Regions from separate parts of the Bacillus sp. GW823-FHT06A10 genome, predicted to be linked through region 2. Evidence: riboswitches for the same ligand, from Rfam matches in the RefSeq annotation. Region 2 holds a riboswitch; each other region holds the start of a gene.
What was found. Region 2 has a riboswitch for S-adenosylmethionine ahead of AC1Q8M_RS03485 (Na+/H+ antiporter NhaC family protein). Riboswitches for the same ligand answer to the same signal wherever they lie in the genome.
Positions count from the first base shown of each region.

Region 1: another riboswitch for S-adenosylmethionine. It lies ahead of AC1Q8M_RS24210 (cyclase family protein); the one in region 2 lies ahead of AC1Q8M_RS03485 (Na+/H+ antiporter NhaC family protein).
Region 3: another riboswitch for S-adenosylmethionine. It lies ahead of AC1Q8M_RS21280 (methionine ABC transporter ATP-binding protein); the one in region 2 lies ahead of AC1Q8M_RS03485 (Na+/H+ antiporter NhaC family protein).

Region 1 covers NZ_JBXAHT010000004.1:80,503-86,389, reverse strand. Annotated here, with positions in the region: gene AC1Q8M_RS24215 (PRK06851 family protein) at 1-1,000, opposite strand, end outside; SAM riboswitch class I at 1,150-1,262, shown strand; gene AC1Q8M_RS24210 (cyclase family protein) at 1,348-1,980, shown strand; gene AC1Q8M_RS24205 (hypothetical protein) at 2,009-2,389, opposite strand; gene AC1Q8M_RS24200 (ATP-binding protein) at 2,619-3,845, opposite strand; gene AC1Q8M_RS24195 (hypothetical protein) at 3,983-5,248, opposite strand; gene AC1Q8M_RS24190 (LSm family protein) at 5,488-5,887, opposite strand, start outside.
Region 2 covers NZ_JBXAHT010000001.1:660,476-666,362, forward strand. Annotated here, with positions in the region: gene gltP (glutamate/aspartate:proton symporter GltP) at 238-1,512, shown strand; gene AC1Q8M_RS03480 (ribonuclease FAU-1 family protein) at 1,581-2,099, shown strand; SAM riboswitch class I at 2,220-2,325, shown strand; gene AC1Q8M_RS03485 (Na+/H+ antiporter NhaC family protein) at 2,420-3,736, shown strand; gene AC1Q8M_RS03490 (lmo0954 family membrane protein) at 3,919-4,275, shown strand; gene AC1Q8M_RS03495 (PspA/IM30 family protein) at 4,323-4,985, shown strand; gene liaF (cell wall-active antibiotics response protein LiaF) at 5,092-5,832, shown strand; gene AC1Q8M_RS03505 (sensor histidine kinase) at 5,832-5,887, shown strand, end outside.
Region 3 covers NZ_JBXAHT010000003.1:85,273-91,159, reverse strand. Annotated here, with positions in the region: gene AC1Q8M_RS21305 (arsenate reductase family protein) at 484-849, shown strand; gene gcvH (glycine cleavage system protein GcvH) at 891-1,274, shown strand; gene AC1Q8M_RS21295 (toprim domain-containing protein) at 1,765-2,109, shown strand; gene AC1Q8M_RS21290 (thioredoxin family protein) at 2,113-2,421, shown strand; gene AC1Q8M_RS21285 (hypothetical protein) at 2,574-2,918, shown strand; SAM riboswitch class I at 3,044-3,151, shown strand; gene AC1Q8M_RS21280 (methionine ABC transporter ATP-binding protein) at 3,329-4,354, shown strand; gene AC1Q8M_RS21275 (methionine ABC transporter permease) at 4,347-5,012, shown strand; gene metQ (methionine ABC transporter substrate-binding lipoprotein MetQ) at 5,036-5,848, shown strand.

The sequences.
Region 1 (5,887 bases), on a different contig from region 2:
CTAATTTATCACGAACCGATTTTGCTTTCGCTAAGAAAGACATCGCCTCATTCATTTTTGCTTTATATTGAATGGAGACATCACGAATTTCCTTCGCATATTTCTCATCCGTCCCTGGCGTAACAATAAGGGCATACATATCAATAATTTCATCACCCTCGCGACTTGGAAAATATTCATGTGGTGCGGTGCTATCAAAAATTGCAAATCCTAATTCTCTTACGATAACCATATCAAGACTATTCGGGTCAAATCCGCAATGATATACTTCAACTTCAAACCCTTTTTCTTCAGCTGCCTTAGCTAACTTTTTGAGCATCGTTGATTTTCCAGAGCCTGGGCGCCCTTTTATAAAATAACGATGTGGTAACCCTTCTGTTAAATTAGGAACAAAATCAACTGCTCCTTTCGGTGTAGCAGCTCCTAAAAAACGATGTTTTACAAGCGATTGTCTCCCGCTTTTATCTGCAAATAATTTCTGGATTAGCTGATTGGTTAGTTCATTTGCTTTATTAAAATCTATATTATCAATATATATCTTCTCCCACTCATCATGTATAACCAATGCCTCTTTAAAACGTACGTAAGCAGACTGAAAAGCTTTGCTTGCTTCTGAAACAAATCTTTCAATTTCTAACTTCTGCTTTCTTAGTTTATCTGAGTCCCAAGCAATTCCTAAATTTATATACTCTTCAACAACTCCTGGCATTTTTGGCTCAATAACATGCGGCGATGTCCCATCAACAATTCCTACTTTTAATTTTGGGATAATTACACCATCAACCGATTTATTATCAGAAGAACAATGTAAAAATTCAATATCATATCCTTTTTCAATCCATTCACGACCTATTGCCTTTATTAAAGAAGATTTTCCCGTTCCTGGGCCACCCTTTAAGATAAATAATCTGTCTAATCCTTTTAAATTCTCTTCGTATAAATTGTGAAATCCCCTAGCTGTATTACCACCAGCATAATAATTTAATACATTTCCTGTCACTGCACTCACTCCTTCGCAGCATTCTATTTACATAAGCTACAATATGCGAGCAGCTTTATTTGGGTGAATACCTATTTTGTATTGCACGAAAAAAGGAAATAAATTACAATTTAACTATCGGAAAATTCCGATTTTAAAAACTGAATACTTCTTTATCAAGAGAGGCAGAGGGACCGGCCCTTTGAAGCCCAGCAACCTCAGTTTATACAAACTGAATAGGTGCTAATTCCTGCAAAATGCATTGCATTTTGGAAGATAAAACTCAACTAGCATGTAAAGCTCATCTTTCTTGATACTGAAGGATGAGCTTTTTATTATTTGAAAAACATATATTGGAGGTATGTAAAATGAAAGTAATTGATCTATCGCAAACATTTGAAAATAATATGTCTCAATTTCCTGGAACACCTAAAATACAACTAGAAGCTGTTACAAGTGTTGAAGAATCAGGCTATCAAGTTACAGATTTTCATTCTGTCGTTCATGTTGGCACGCATTGTGATGCTCCTGCGCATTTTATTTCAGGCGCAACGACCATCGATCAATTACCGCTGGATCAATTTGTAGGTGAAGCTGTTCTTATAGATGTAACACATATTCAAGAGCGAAAATTACCTAAGGCAGTATTGCATAATACTGACATAAAAGAAGGTGATATTGTTATTTTTCATTCTAATCTATCCACAAAATGGAATACAGAGGCTTATGAGAAGGAAGCATTTTATCTTTCTGAAGAATTAGCTAAAGAACTAGTGCGATTAAAAGTAAAATCTATCGGTTTAGATTTCATTTCTCCTGATGAAGTCACAACAGAAACATCACCGATTCATCACATATTACTAGGGAATAATATTTACTTAATTGAAAACTTAACAAATCTAGATGCTATCGAAACAAAACGTTTCTTTTTCTCAGCAGCACCTTTAAAAATTAAAAATAGTGACGGTGCTTTCGCAAGAGCATTTGCTGTTATTTTTTAAACACAGCCTATAAAAAAAGCAAAGGCCACTATTGGTCTTTGCTTCTATATTTTCTATTTAAATTAAGAAAGAATTGTTCCACACGAGGACGCACCCAAGCTAAACAATCTATCTCTTTCTTCTTTGTGCAAGCTATCTCTTCTCCATCTACCATTTCAACAAGTTCTAGTTCTAACAGTTGCCTCGTGAATGCTAACATATTCACTTCTTCGGATGGATACTCTTCTTTTAATTTCTCCTCAATTTCTCCCAATAAAAAACCGTCACGCATCATTGCCAATGCATCAATCCAAAGTGGCGGCATTTCATATTTTTCTCCTGTAATTGTATCTTTTACAATATAATTCTTTTGCTCTTTTCGAAATTGAATCGTGTGTAAACATACAGTCGAATTTAATGTTAATTCCATCATACCACCTCTTTCATAATATCTGCATAGAAAAAAGGATGCGCGTGCACCCCTTCTTATCTTTTCATAACACTACTGAACCGTTACATGAGCAATCAATCTCATGTCGATATTTTCCTCCATTATAAACGAAGTATTTTATAAAAAAAACCCTTCTTGAAACATTTTATAAAATGTTTATATTTACACAACAAGAACACTTTTCTGAAAAATCTTTTCTCCCAATACATTAAACGGTCGGCAGAAAAATTTCTACTTTCGTTCCTACTCCTAGACTACTTTGGATCGTGATACTCCCTTGATGTTCCTTAATAATTTTATATGTAATCATTAACCCAAGTCCTGTGCCAGTCTCCTTTGTTGTGTAAAACGCCTTGCCGATTTTTTCTAACTTCTCATTCTCTATACCAAATCCTTGGTCTTCAACAGAAATACACAAATGTCCTTGCGTTTTTTGATATGCACGAATATGAATTTCTCCACCCTCTGGCATTGATTCTATTCCATTTTTAATGATATTTAATAACACTTGTTTTAATTGCTTGTCATCACCGTTTATAGCCGGTAAATTCCCATCTACTTGTAAATGACATTTAACTCTATATTGCGTTGCATAACTTTCCATTAGATGCACAACATATAGAAGGATGTCTCGTATATTACACCTTTCATAATTTGTTGGCTTTGGTTTTCCTAACAACATCAATTCACTAACAAATCCATTAACCCTTTCAATTTCTTGTAGCATAATGTCGTAGCTCATCGTATCAGTTGGATTTCTTTCTTTTTGCATTTGCGTAAACCCTTTTAACGCTGTTAGCGGATTTCGAATTTCATGGGCAATTGTTGTAGACATAGTCCCAATCACAGCTAAATTTTCCGTCTCTTTCATATTGTTCATCATTTCAACCACTGTTCTTACATAAGATTGAAATCGTTTTAATAAAGAATGTGAAATAATGAAATAGAATATACATAAAACAAGTGGAATTACCACTTTTAAATCTTGTAATAGCAATGTGAAAAATACGTACTTTCCAATTACACTAAAGGACACTAAATAAAAGTATTTTCTATTCACGAAAACTGGGGCAAATAAAATTAATAACATTTCTACCATACTACCATGTTCAAAAGGTCTATCCGTTCGCAAATAAATCATTAAATTATTCACAAGATTGATAAACATGTACCCAAATAAAAATAAATATTTTACAGAATATACATACCCTCTTTTTTGAAGATATATAGAAATAGGAAATAATGCTATTACAAATATAGGCACACCTATCCCAAGACTACCTTCTGGCCAACCTACCGCTGTTCCACTAATATTCATAGCAGGATATACAAAATAATATATAGCGTCATATAAAAAGAATATAATATAAAATAATAATATAAATACCTTTAAGGCTCTTCTTTCTTCATAAATCAAGCTCTTGTATTTATTCATATAAAAACTCCCCTTGATCGATACAAAAAACTTTCATTGTTATCTCCTTAAAGTATAAGTATGAAATTGCTTTCAGGGCAATATTTAACCTTATAATAATGAAAGGAAGGAGATCTCTCCTTCCTTTTGGTAACAACTTACATCCATCTTACCCTGTCATGTAACAATCCATCCGTAAAATTATTATGCCCTATTACAAAATCCTTCATATATAAATTTAAATACTCACCGTACTTACTTTCTGTATTTAATAACAACTCCTCAACATAATAAGCACCTTGTTCAAATTGATCTAAAAGTAAACTGGACAAGCCCGCATAAATCCCGCACCCTACTTGAAAATACGTTGCATTCGTTTTATATTTACGAAAAACTTGGCTACTATTCATCACATTATACATATATGTCTCACTATTTTCATAAACGAGTAACACACCGACCAAGTCCTCTCCAGCAACCTCTTCTTCCGCTGGATTAAACACTTTACGATTCCAGTTCCATAAATCTTCTACTTGATCTAAGTTCTGTCTAATTATATTTGTTGTATACTCATTAATTCGGTAAAGAAAACCAACTTCCATATTAAAGTTTTTCCCTAAAATTAATACTTCCTCATGTGGCATTAAACAACCATAGAATTCTTTTTCTCCTAACTTCACTTTATACTCTGAAGCATATACATCTTCATAAAAGTAAAGAGGACGATGATGACTCATATACATCGGATAACTCCAGATTGCTTCATCTAAAAATCGCTCTACTGCCCATGAAGCATAAAGTGTATGTGGCTTTATAAGTGCTGTATCATTCAAAAACGATGTGTCATGTTCTACAATATAACATGCTCTTGGCCTTTCACTTGGTCGTTCCTTCATAAGCTCAACAACCATCCATTGAACAACACCTGGATTCATACCTGAACCTATAATCGCTTTTGTATTTGTAAATTTCTCTTTCTCCTTCTCAAACCTTGTATATCTTTCCGTAAGCTGAAAGCCGATTAAGCTATCGTCCTGATCTACTGCCTCATTTTCCAAGGCTGAGTTAATATAACAAATTCCTAGTTCATTACAGCAGCTTAATACTCTAATTGTATCTGCCCCTGAAACATCAATCACAACACTCGTTCTTTTTTCTTTTAAATGTTGTTTAAATTCCACTACATTTTGAAGGTTTATTTCATATAAATATAATTGACTTTTCAAATTCGAAAACAACTCATCATAATAAGTCCTATCTTTTTGTTTTATATCCACCAAATGAAATTTGGCATTCTTTAATACTTCATAAATTGGATCTTTTTCATTTGCTATCGCTTGATTTAAAATTGCTAAAACTGCTTTTGCTGCTCCACCAGCACTACCAAGCAATGTAATTGATAACGAATTCGGAAACTGCTCCACAAACAAAACCCCTTTAATAAATTAGTTGAGCAGCTCCTCCTCAAAAAATAAATTGAATACATAAAAAGATAGCTCGTACACAATTTTTATAAGTTAGTGTAAAGTTACCTTTTAAAAAATCACACTATACTATGTTTATATTCAATTCATTTTTCCCCTCATCTTCAAATTAAACTAAAACAAATAGGCTCGACCTTTTCTTCTGCATATAAAAGAAAAAGTCAGCCCTTCCAACTAATCTACGGACAATGGACGGATTTTACATGTTGAATATTCACATACATTTTTGCATCACGTGCTTTTGATATTTCAATATGACCTTCATCAATTTTCGCCATTTTTCCAATTTTATTGGACTCCTCACCTAAATCAAACACCATAATTTTCCCAGTCATTTTAATAAGCTGTTCTTCAAATGTTCTAGCTAATGTAATATTTAACGGATTTACGGGGAGTTCATTTTTATTGAGGGCATACGGTACTTGGTTTTCTTTATACGGAATTAACCATTTTAAATGCTTTAAAGATATATATACCGTTTTATAAACCGGACTATAAAAAACAATATAGTCGTTCATCACACTTGTAACATAACCATGTATTGGAGCATTTCCTGCTACATAAACTTCTGTAAAAATC
Region 2 (5,887 bases):
CTAGTAAGGAATCGTTCTCATGTGAGGTTTTCTAACATGGGTTTATTTTTTGTCAAGAAAATTATTTGCATTCGGGGAAAGTTATTTTGTTGTCAGATTTTAAATTTTGATTTATGATTTTTAACAGGGACAAAATGTAGTGAATTGTCGAATAATATGTAATACTCTTAATTTCTTAGTTTTATAGAGATAGAATGAGAGATAGAGTGACACATCGAAGAGGGGGTTACAACAAATATGAAAAGAATAGGACTTGCATGGCAAATATTAATAGGGCTTGCGCTTGGTATTGCGGTTGGGGCGATTTTCTTTGATAATCCAGCTGTTGTGAAGTACTTACAACCAATTGGTGATATTTTCATCCGATTAATTAAAATGATCGTTGTACCGATTGTTGTAGCAAGTATTGTTGTTGGGGTTGCTGGTGTTGGCGATGTTAAAAAACTAGGTCGACTAGGCGGAAAAACAATTCTTTACTTTGAAATTATTACAACAATTGCAATTATTGTTGGTCTATTAATAGCGAATATTTTCCAACCAGGAAAAGGCGTAAATATGGAGCAGTTAACAAAGACAGATATTTCGAAATATACACATACGACAGAGCAAGTACAAAGTCATTCATTTGCAGATACGTTTGTAAATATTGTTCCAACGAACATTATGAAGTCATTGGCTGACGGAGATATGCTTGCTATTATCTTCTTCTCTGTACTATTTGGTTTAGGTGTAGCAGCAATTGGTGAGAGAGGAAGACCAGTTCTTCAATTTTTCCAAGGTGTAGCTGATGCAATGTTTTATGTAACAAACCAAGTTATGAAATTTGCACCATTTGGTGTGTTTGCACTAATTGGTGTTACAGTTTCTACATTTGGTCTTGCTTCATTAATTCCATTAGGGAAATTACTAATTGTCGTATATGGAGCAATGATCTTCTTCGTCGTAGTTGTCTTAGGACTTACAGCGAAAATATTTGGAATTAACATTTTCCAATTCTTTAAGATTTTAAAAGACGAGCTGATCTTAGCGTATTCTACAGCAAGCTCAGAAACAGTTTTACCAAAAATCATGGAGAAAATGGAGAAATTCGGTTGTCCGAAAGCAATTACATCTTTCGTTATTCCGACAGGTTATTCATTTAACTTAGATGGATCAACTTTATATCAAGCAATTGCAGCTATTTTCTTGGCGCAAATGTACGGTATTGATTTATCTATTACACAACAAATTACATTATTACTTGTATTAATGGTTACATCAAAAGGTATCGCAGGTGTACCGGGCGTATCATTCGTTGTATTATTAGCGACACTTGGTACAGTAGGTATTCCACCTGAAGGTTTAGCGTTCATTGCTGGTATTGACCGTATTTTAGATATGGCTCGTACAGCAGTTAACGTTGTAGGAAACTCTTTAGCAGCTGTAGTTATGTCTAAGTGGGAAGGTCAATATGACGCTGAAAAAGGACAAGCTTATTTAAAAGAGATTTCTGAAAAGGGTCAAGCTGCTTGATTATAATATGAACAAGCTCTCACATAATATGTGGGAGCTTTTCTGTATATAGAAGAGGAGTATACATAATGAAACGTAAATATGGTGACGGTTCTTCGTGGAAAAGACTAATAGAAAAGAGTTATAGGCTTAAGCAAGTGGAAGAGGGAATGCTCGGAATACTGGATATAAAAAAGGTGAGAGAGCCTAGTTGTAAAGAATATGATGGTAAAGAAATTTGTATTGCAAGTGATGGGTATATGTGGGTTCAATATTTCATTAATGGAAAGAACTTTGCGATTACAGCTATGTTAGATGATAGGCACAATTTAGTGCAATATTATATTGATGTGACGAAAGAATATGAAATAGACGATCGTGGTTTACCGTATTTTGATGATTTATATTTAGATGTAGTATTATTACCTAGCGGTAAGGTGTATGTATTAGATGAAGAGGAGCTAGAGGATGCTTATAAAAGTGGCGATGTCACGAAGGAAGAGTATGAGTTAGCTTGGTACACTACGAAATGGATATTAGAAGCAATAAAAAATAGTGAATTTTATTGGATTTCAATATTGGAAGAAGAAATCGAAAAGTTAAAATGATTATTGTATTCAAATTTTTGTATAATTACCAAAAAAATCTATACAAAAAATAATTGACTTTTGTTTTGTAAGCGAGTAAAGTTAGGGAAGAAATTATTATTAAAAAATAAATATGAAACCTTCTTATAAAGAGAGGCGGAGGGACTGGCCCTACGATGCCTCGGCAGCGGACTCGATTTCAGAGTGCTGTGCCAAATCCAGCAAGCATGTGCTTGAAAGATGAGAAGAGCGTTTCTTATAGATGTATAAGACCTCTTCTCATCGGAAGAGGTCTTTTGTTATTCATTAGAAAAAGGTTGAAACTAGGGAGAGATGGTACTTTGAAAGAAACGAGAGGAAATGGTTTAGCTTTATTACCACTTGGGATATTTTTGGCGCTATTCATTGGTTCTGGAATTATTACAGGTGATTTCTATAAATTGCCGATACTTGTAGCAATTTCAATTGCTGTAGGAATCGCTTTAGTGATGAATCGTAAAGAAAGTTTTAATGTGAAAGTCGAGCGGTTCGCTAAAGGTGCAGGAAATCCGGATATTATGATTATGGTATTAATTTTTGTGCTTGCAGGTGCATTTTCTGAAACGGCTAAAGGAATGGGCGGAGTAGACTCAACTGTTAATTTAGCGTTAACTATTTTACCGCCAGGATTTATCGTAGCTGGAATCTTTGTTATTGGTGCATTTATTTCATTAGCAATGGGAACTTCAATGGGAACAATTGCAGCATTAGCGCCGATTGCTGTAGGTATTAGTGGTCAAACTGATATCTCAATTGCGCTTGCAATGGCTACTGTTGTTGGGGGAGCGATGTTTGGTGATAATTTATCATTTATTTCAGATACAACAATCGCAGCTGTTCGTTCACAAGGAACAGAAATGAAAGATAAGTTTAAAACGAATTTTTTAATTGTGTTACCAGCGGCTATTATTACAATTGTACTATTAGTAATAGTTACTTCAGGAAGTGACACGCAAATTAAAGCACATAGCTTTGATTGGATAAAGATTTTACCGTACGCAGGAGTACTTATTACAGCGCTACTTGGCTGGAATGTACTTATTGTATTAACTGGTGGAACTGTATTATCTGGTTTTATCGGTCTTATAGATGGAAGTTACACGTTAGAAAGTTTCTTTAAAAGTGTAACGACTGGAATGGGCGGTATGATGGAGTTAGTATTACTTGCTATATTAATTGGCGGTATGGTTGAATTAATCCAATATAATGGTGGTATTCAATATTTAATGAATGTATTAACACGTAATATTCGTTCGAAAAAAGGTGCGGAATTTGGTATTGCTGGTTTAGTAAGTATGACGAATATGTGTACAGCGAATAATACGATTTCGATTATCTTTACAGGCCCGCTTGCAAAAAATATTGCAGATCAATATGAAATAGACCCTCGTAAATCAGCGAGTGTATTAGATCTTTTCTCATGTTGTGTACAAGGATTAATTCCGTACGGTGCCCAAATGTTAACGGCAGCAGGATTTGCAGCGTTATCTCCGGTTGAATTGTTGCCATATGCATTTTATCCAATCTTAGTTGGAGTATGTGGGATTGTTTCTATTTTAATTGGATTTCCAAGATTTTCGAAAGTAGCTGAGAAAAAAGAGTATCATAAAACAGCTTAATTTAATATGAATGTTAGTAATTAAAAAAACGTGCAGAGAATAAACTCTGCACGTTTTTTTGCGTAAAGGGCTGAATATGACTCGGTCTTAAGTCTGAGTTAAAAACGGTTCTTAAGCTCGTTATGGAAAGATGAAAAAATAGTTAAGATAAGAGTATCAAATCGAAGGGAGGCAAGCACAAGATGAAACAATTTCTAGCGTTTATCGCAGCCGGTATTTTGGCTTTAATTGCTCTTGGTAGTCTTGCTGGTATTGTAGGATTCGCAATCGGAGCAGGAGTTGTATATTGGAGCTATAAATCATTTGTGCGAGCTAAGTCATTTTTTGGAAAGTTAGCTTGGGGTATTGTTGGTTTAATCGGTTTATCCATTGCGCTTTCTCATTCACCAGCATTAATCGGTATCGCTGCTTTAGTGGTTTTATACTACGGATACCGTGAGTGGAAAAAAGAAAAAGATGTAGTTGTTGAATCTGCTCCAGAAAGTTCTAAACCATATAGCAACTTTGAAGATGAGTGGAACAAATTAATGAAAAACTAAAACAATAAATCAAATTATAAATAAAGTAGAAGAGAGGAAGATTTATAATGAAACAATCTTTATTCGGACGTGTACGCGATGCAATTTTAGCTGATTTTCATAACGTGTTAGATGAGAAGGAAAGAAAAAATCCAATTGCGATGTTAAACCAATATTTACGTGATAGTGAGCGTGAAATAACAAAAATTGAGAAGTTAATTGAACGTCATAAAACATTAAAATCTAACTTTGCTCGTGAGCTTGAGCAAGCACGTTATTTCGTTAACAAAAGATCAAAGCAAGCTATCATTGCTCAAGAAGCAGGCGAATTACAATTGCACGAACGTGCGTTAGAAGAGGTAGCTTATTATGAAGGGCAAGTAACTCGATTAGAAGAAATGTATGCAGGTGTTGTAGAGCAAATTGATGAGTTAGAGCGTCGTCTTTCTGAAATGAAAAATAAATTAAAAGAAATGCACGCAAAGCGTATGGAACTAATGGCACGTGAAAATATGGCACATGCAAATCGTCGTATGAATACTGCGATGCATAAAATGGATGAAAATAATCCGTTCTTACGATTTGAAGAAATTGAAGATCACATTCGTGACTTAGAAACTCGTATGAATGAAGAGCATGAGCGTGACACATTTGATATGAAAATTGCAAAACTTGAGCGTGAAATGAAAGAAAAGAATGATGTATCGTTAACAAAAGAGTTAACAAAATAATAGTAGTATATTATAAAACAGGCTTATGATATAGTGATAGGAGAAAAGGTGTTGGAAAGCAATGCCTTTTCTTCTATGTATATGTGACAAGAAGGGGGGAGCTGAAATGAAGAAACATTTTTCAAAGACACAATTAATGGGGATGCTCCTCATCATATTTGGATTCGGTCTTTTTCTTGATATGATACTTGGACATTTTGAACCAGGTGGTCTCATTTTTGCATTTATTATGCTTATGTTTGGAAGGCATTATCGTAAAAAGAATCGTTATGTACGGGGAAATGTATTTTTATTTGTTGGTGGTATCGTATTTTTATTCTTCTTATTTTCATCAGCAGCATTTGTTCTTGTCGTATTTGCTTGTTTAGCTTTAATTGGTTATCAATTGATTCAACAAGGGCATCAGCAAAAAGCAATGAAGGTTGAAATTAAAGAAAAAGGGATTATAGACGAAGAGAAGCAAATATATCGTACAGAACCATATTTGAAAAATATGTTTGTAGGCAATGTACGAATGATGGATCATATTTATGAACTTGAGGATATTAATGTTCAATACGGTGCTTGTGATGTGGAAATAGATTTAACTACTGCTATGATTCCAGAAGGGGAAACGATAATTGTTATTCGGGGTGTCGTTGGTAATATTCGTTTATATGTGCCATATGATATTGAACTTTCTTTAAATCATTCTGTTATTGTCGGACGTGTGCTCTTGCCAGGTCATGAAGAGACAGGGTTTAACCGCAATGTTAGATTTAGAACAGAGCAGTATAAAGAGGCTCCTCGTCGTATTAAAATTATTTCTTCGCTTGTCGTAGGCGACACGGAAGTGAGGAAAGTATAATGAAGAAACAAAAAAATATTTCGTGGATGTATATTCGTTATTCTATGTTGTCCTC
Region 3 (5,887 bases), on a different contig from region 2:
GTAAAAAAGGCTTCTTATTTTTTAAAAATAAACGTTTGTTTAAGCTGTATGTTCGGTAGAAAGAAACTCATGTAGTTCAAAGGTTAAGAAAGAAAAATAAGAAATTAATCAAACGTTTGTTTAAGCTGTATGTTCGGTAGGAAGAAACCGATGCAGCTCAAAGGTTAAGAAAGAAAAATGGAGAATTAATCAAACGTTTGTTTAAGCTGTATGTTCGGTAGAAAGAAACTCATGTAGTTCAAAGGCTAACAAAGAAAAATAAGAAATTAATCAAACGCTTGTTTAAGATATATGTTTGGTGCAGAATCTAAAAAAATTTATATATTTATTTTTTTCTTAACAAATGGCGGAAAAATAAGAAAAATTCGCAGGATTATTAAAAATTATCACGAAATAAGTAAAAGTTTAGCGAATAATGGTTTGAAATAATAAAACGTTTTCTATATGATAAAGGTAAAGGTTAGTAAAAAAGTAGGTGAATTTATGACAGTAACATTTTATTCATATCCAAAGTGTGGCACATGTCAAAAGGCAAAGAAATGGTTTGAGGCAAACGATGTAGCATATGAGATGATTCATATTGTTGAAAATCCACCATCAAAAGAAGATTTACGTAATTTACATGAAAAAAGTGAATTACCATTAAAAAAATTCTTTAATACAAGTGGAATGCGTTACCGTGAACTTGGTCTGAAAGATAAGTTGAAAGATGCAAGCGAAGACGAAATGTATGAGCTTTTAGCATCTGATGGCATGTTGATCAAACGTCCAATTGTAACAGATGGAACGAATGTAACACTTGGTTTTAACGAAGAGCAGTTTGAAAGTGTGTGGAAAAAGTACCAATAAGGTATTTTTACATAATTAATACATTCACTGGAGGTACAGTCATGAGCATTCCAAATAATTTACGTTACTCTGAAGAACACGAATGGGTAAAAACTGAAGGTAATGAAGTTGTTATCGGTATCACTCACTTTGCACAAGGTGAGCTAGGTGATATCGTATTCGTTGAACTTCCTGAAGTAGGTGCAACAATCGAAGCTGACGAGCCATTCGGAAGCGTAGAATCTGTTAAAACAGTTTCTGAGTTATACGCACCTGTAAGCGGTAAAGTTGTAGCAGTAAACGAAGAATTAAGTGACCAACCAGAACTTGTTAACGAATCTCCATACGAGGGTGCATGGATGGTTAAAGTTGAACTTTCTGATGCAAGCCAAGTTGAGAAGTTATTAACTGCAGAAAAATATGCAGAAATGACAAACCAAGACTAATTATAGTCGACTAAAGGACAGCCTTTGTGCTGTCCTTTTTTATTTTGTGTAAAATAATGAATGTAGAATCATATACTAATTATCGTGTAGGAGAACGTTTTTTGAAAAAACTTTTTCGTTTAATCTTTATGCAGGTCTAGCCGTTTTTGTTTTTCGTTGTCTAGCTCCAGCGACTAGATTGTTCGGTGGCTTCGCTTCTTCCTACAAGGCAAAAAGCGCCTCTACGTCAGAAGCTCCATCCCCATCACAATCTAAATGAGCCGCTTGCGCTTTTCATTGTCTAGCTCCAACTCCTAGCCCTTCATGTCTAAGAACCTTCCGCACGAGAAGACAAAAAGCGTCTTCTGTACGGAAGAACCTTAGCCAACAGGGCTAAACAGTCGGTTTCGCTTTTCTTTTGCAAAAATAAACAGGAAACAACATGAAAATAACGAATATACTATATACTAAGTTCAAGGTTGTATAGTATATGGTGATCGGGTGATGACATATGATTTATGTGGAAAAAGTCATTATTGTAGAAGGTACATCAGATAGAAGAAAGATTGAATCTATTATTCGTGAACCAGTGGAAATTGTTTGTACAAATGGTACAATTGGTTTGTCGAAAATGGATGAGCTCGTTGATCAGTTTTTTGATAAGGAAGTGTATGTGCTAGTGGATGCTGATGATGCTGGAGAAAAGTTAAGGAAACAATTTCGAAAAGAATTTCCGCAAGCCGAGCATATCTATATTGATCGCTCGTACCGAGAAGTGGCAACTGCGCCATCTACACACTTAGCAAATGTATTATGGGGAGCCGACATTGACGTTTATACAGAATATTTACGGTAAGGAATGATAGAAGTGATCGATTGGACAGGAGCCGAAGCTACAGCCCTAATAGAGAATGAAGAAAAAACAGTGTTATATGTATATACTCCAATGTGTGGAACATGCCAATTAGCAAAAAAGATGTTAACAGTCGTTGAGATGACAATTGAAGGCCTCAAAATTGGGATGTTAGATTTAAATTATGCTCCGCATTTAGCGAAAGAGTATGGGATTGAAAGTGTACCTTGTTTACTTGTTTTTGAAAATGGGACACTGATGAAGAAGATATATGCATTTCATTCGGTTGAATATTTATATACGGAATTAAAGTAGGCGGCAAAATTTTTGCCGCCTCGACATATTTCTTGGGAAATATGTCGAGATGCAGGATGGATACAGTATTTGTCGAGCGAAAATAACAGGATTGCTCTTTATTGAGAGGGAATGGTATGTAATAGAAAGTGATATGAAGGATGTGATTTAGGGTGAAATTATATTCTTTGCTTCAATCATTTGTAAATTACGCTAATGGTCAATATCATTTAGAGCCGCTTTTAAGACAAGAGGAGAAAACTGTTAATTTCCGCTTTAGAGATGAAAGTTGTTCGTTACAAATTTCAAGAGATTATATAGAGCTGCTACAAGAGGAAAGAGGAACGGAACAAATCATTTGCTTAGATGAAAAAGATATAGAGCAATTGGTGAATGGAAATGTACGATTGCAAATGTTAATGAATGATGGACGTGTACAATATTCAGGAACGTACCGAACGATGTTATTAGTGGAATCGATGTTTCATATATGTAAACCGATGTCAGTAGGTGCTTAAAATTCTGAAGTTTCATTTTTTGCGAAAATTTCTGTTGACATGGTGAGCGTATATTGATACAATTCAAGTCATAAAATATAGACAATTTCATAAATTTCAAATCAGACGAAAATTGAATCTGATTTCTCTTATCAAGAGAGGTGGAGGGACTGTGCCCTGTGAAGCCCGGCAACCGTCAACTTATGTTGAAATGGTGCCAATTCCTGCAAAGCGAATGCTTTGAGAGATGAGAGAGAGGGATAATGTTGTTATATACGCATATAAACCTTTCTGCTTCTCTAAAGCGGAAAGGTTTTTTGTTGTTTGAATGTGGAGGACATTCAAATAATAAAAGTAGTGATAGCGGTGGACTACACGCATCAAAAATAAAAAAATGCGGAGTCTATCTAAACAAAAAAGGGGTGAACATCATGATTCTATTAGAGAATGTAAGGAAAATATATAAGGCGAAAAGCGGTGATGTCACTGCTGTAGATAACGCCAATTTAAAAATAGAAAAAGGCGAAATATTTGGTGTTATCGGATATAGCGGCGCTGGGAAAAGTTCTTTAATCAGATTGTTTAATCAGTTAGAGAAACCGACTTCTGGCCAAATTACAATTGCGAATCGTGTTATATCAGCAATTACAGGAAGTGAACTTCGTAAGGCAAGGCAAGAAATCGGAATGATTTTTCAGCACTTTAACTTACTTTGGTCACGAACTGTACGTGAAAATATAGAGTTTCCACTTGAAATTGCAGGTGTTGATAAAACGAAGAGAAGAAAACGTGTTGATGAATTAATTCATCTTGTTGGATTAGAAGGAAGAGGAGACGCGTACCCATCTCAGCTGAGCGGGGGACAAAAACAACGCGTTGGGATTGCAAGAGCATTAGCTAACAACCCACAAGTACTTTTATGTGATGAAGCAACGTCGGCTCTTGATCCAGAAACGACAGATCAAATTTTGGATTTACTATTAGACATTAATAAGCGCCTTGGTTTAACAATTGTACTCATTACACATGAGATGCACGTAATTCGAAAGATTTGTAATCGAGTGGCGGTAATGGAGAGAGGAAAGATTGTAGAAACGGGTCCAGTACTTGATGTATTCCGTAATCCGAAGCAAGATATTACGAAACGATTTGTACAGCAGTTAACAGATTCTGAAGATACAAATGAAACGATTGAAAGTTTAATTGAAAAATATCCAGATGGAAAAGTAATTCGTTTGCAGTTTATTGGTGAGGCTGTAGAAAGACCAGTCCTTCAACGATTGATGCAACGCAGTGATATAGAAGTTAGCATTTTGCAAGGAAATATCGCACAAACGAATAACGGTTCTTACGGTAGTTTAGTTGTTCATTTAAATGGTGAGGAAACAGCGATCCAGCAAGCGATAGAAGGAATTCATCAAGATCAAGTAGAGCTGGAGGTGATTGCACATGGATAAGTTACTCGCAAATGTTGATTGGAATCAAATGTTAGAAGCAACTGGTGAAACGTTATATATGACGGCAATCGCAGCTCTTGCGACATTTGTTTTAGGACTAATTTTAGGATTGTTACTTTTCATGACAGCGAAAGATAATTTATGGGAAAACAAATCAATTAATACGGTGATTGGAGCATTCGTAAATATATTCCGTTCTATACCGTTCATCATTTTAATTATTTTATTAATCCCATTCACAAAGATTCTTCTTGGAACAATTCTTGGAGCAAGTGCAGCTCTGCCGGCTTTAATTATTGGAGCGGCACCATTCTACGCGAGAATGGTTGAAATTGCACTTCGCGAAATTGATAAAGGTGTAATTGAAGCTTCCAAAGCAATGGGAGCAAAAACAAGCACAATTATTTTGAAAGTGTTAATTCCAGAATCGTTACCAGCATTAGTATCTGGTATTACGGTTACGACAATTGCTTTAGTAGGCTATACAGCAATGGCGGGAGTTGTTGGTGCTGGTGGTCTTGGAACACTTGCTTATTTAGAAGGATTCCAGCGAGGAAATAACGATGTAACAATCGTTGCGACAATTTGTGTATTACTAGTTGTATTTTTAATTCAGTGGATTGGTGATAGTTTAACGACTCGAATAGATAAACGATAATAAAAAACGAGAGGATGTTTCAAATGAAAAAATTATTACTTACGGCACTTATTTCAACTTCAATTTTTGGTTTAGCTGCTTGTGGCGGGAAAGATAAAGATGAAAAGAAACTTGTTGTTGGTGCTTCTAACGTACCGCACGCTGAAATTTTAGAAAAGGCAAAACCGTTACTTGAGAAAAAAGGAATTGAGTTAGAAATTAAAAAATTCCAAGACTACGTATTACCAAATAAATCGTTAGCGGATAAGGATTTAGATGCAAACTACTTCCAGCACATTCCGTATTTAGAAAAAGAAATTAAAGATAAAAAATATGATTTTGAAATAGCGGGGAAAATTCATTTAGAACCAATTGGTGTATACTCTCAAAAGTATAAGAGCCTAAAAGAACTTCCAGACGGGGCGACAATCATTATGAGTAATTCCGTTACTGACCATGGACGTGGTTTAGCAATTTTACAAAAAGAAGGCATTTTAAAAATTAAAGACGGAGTAGAGCCAGTTAATGCAACTCCAAAAGATATTGCAGATAATCCGAAAAACTTAAAATTTAAAACAGATATCGAGCCTGGTTTATTGCCACAAGTGTATAACAATAAGGAAGGCGATGCTGTTTTAATTAACTCTAACTATGCAATTGATGCGAAATTAAACCCAGAAAAAGATGCAATTGCAATTGAAGGTGATGATTCACCGTACGCAAACATAGTAGCTGTTCGTAAAGGTGATAAAGATAAAAAAGAGATTAAAGAGCTTGTAGAAGTATTGCATTCTAAAGAAATCGAAGACTTTATTAATAAAGAATATAAAGGAGCGGTTGTTCCTGTAAAAGAATAATTGCTGAAAAGGCTGGTGTATGCCAGCCTTTTTTATAAC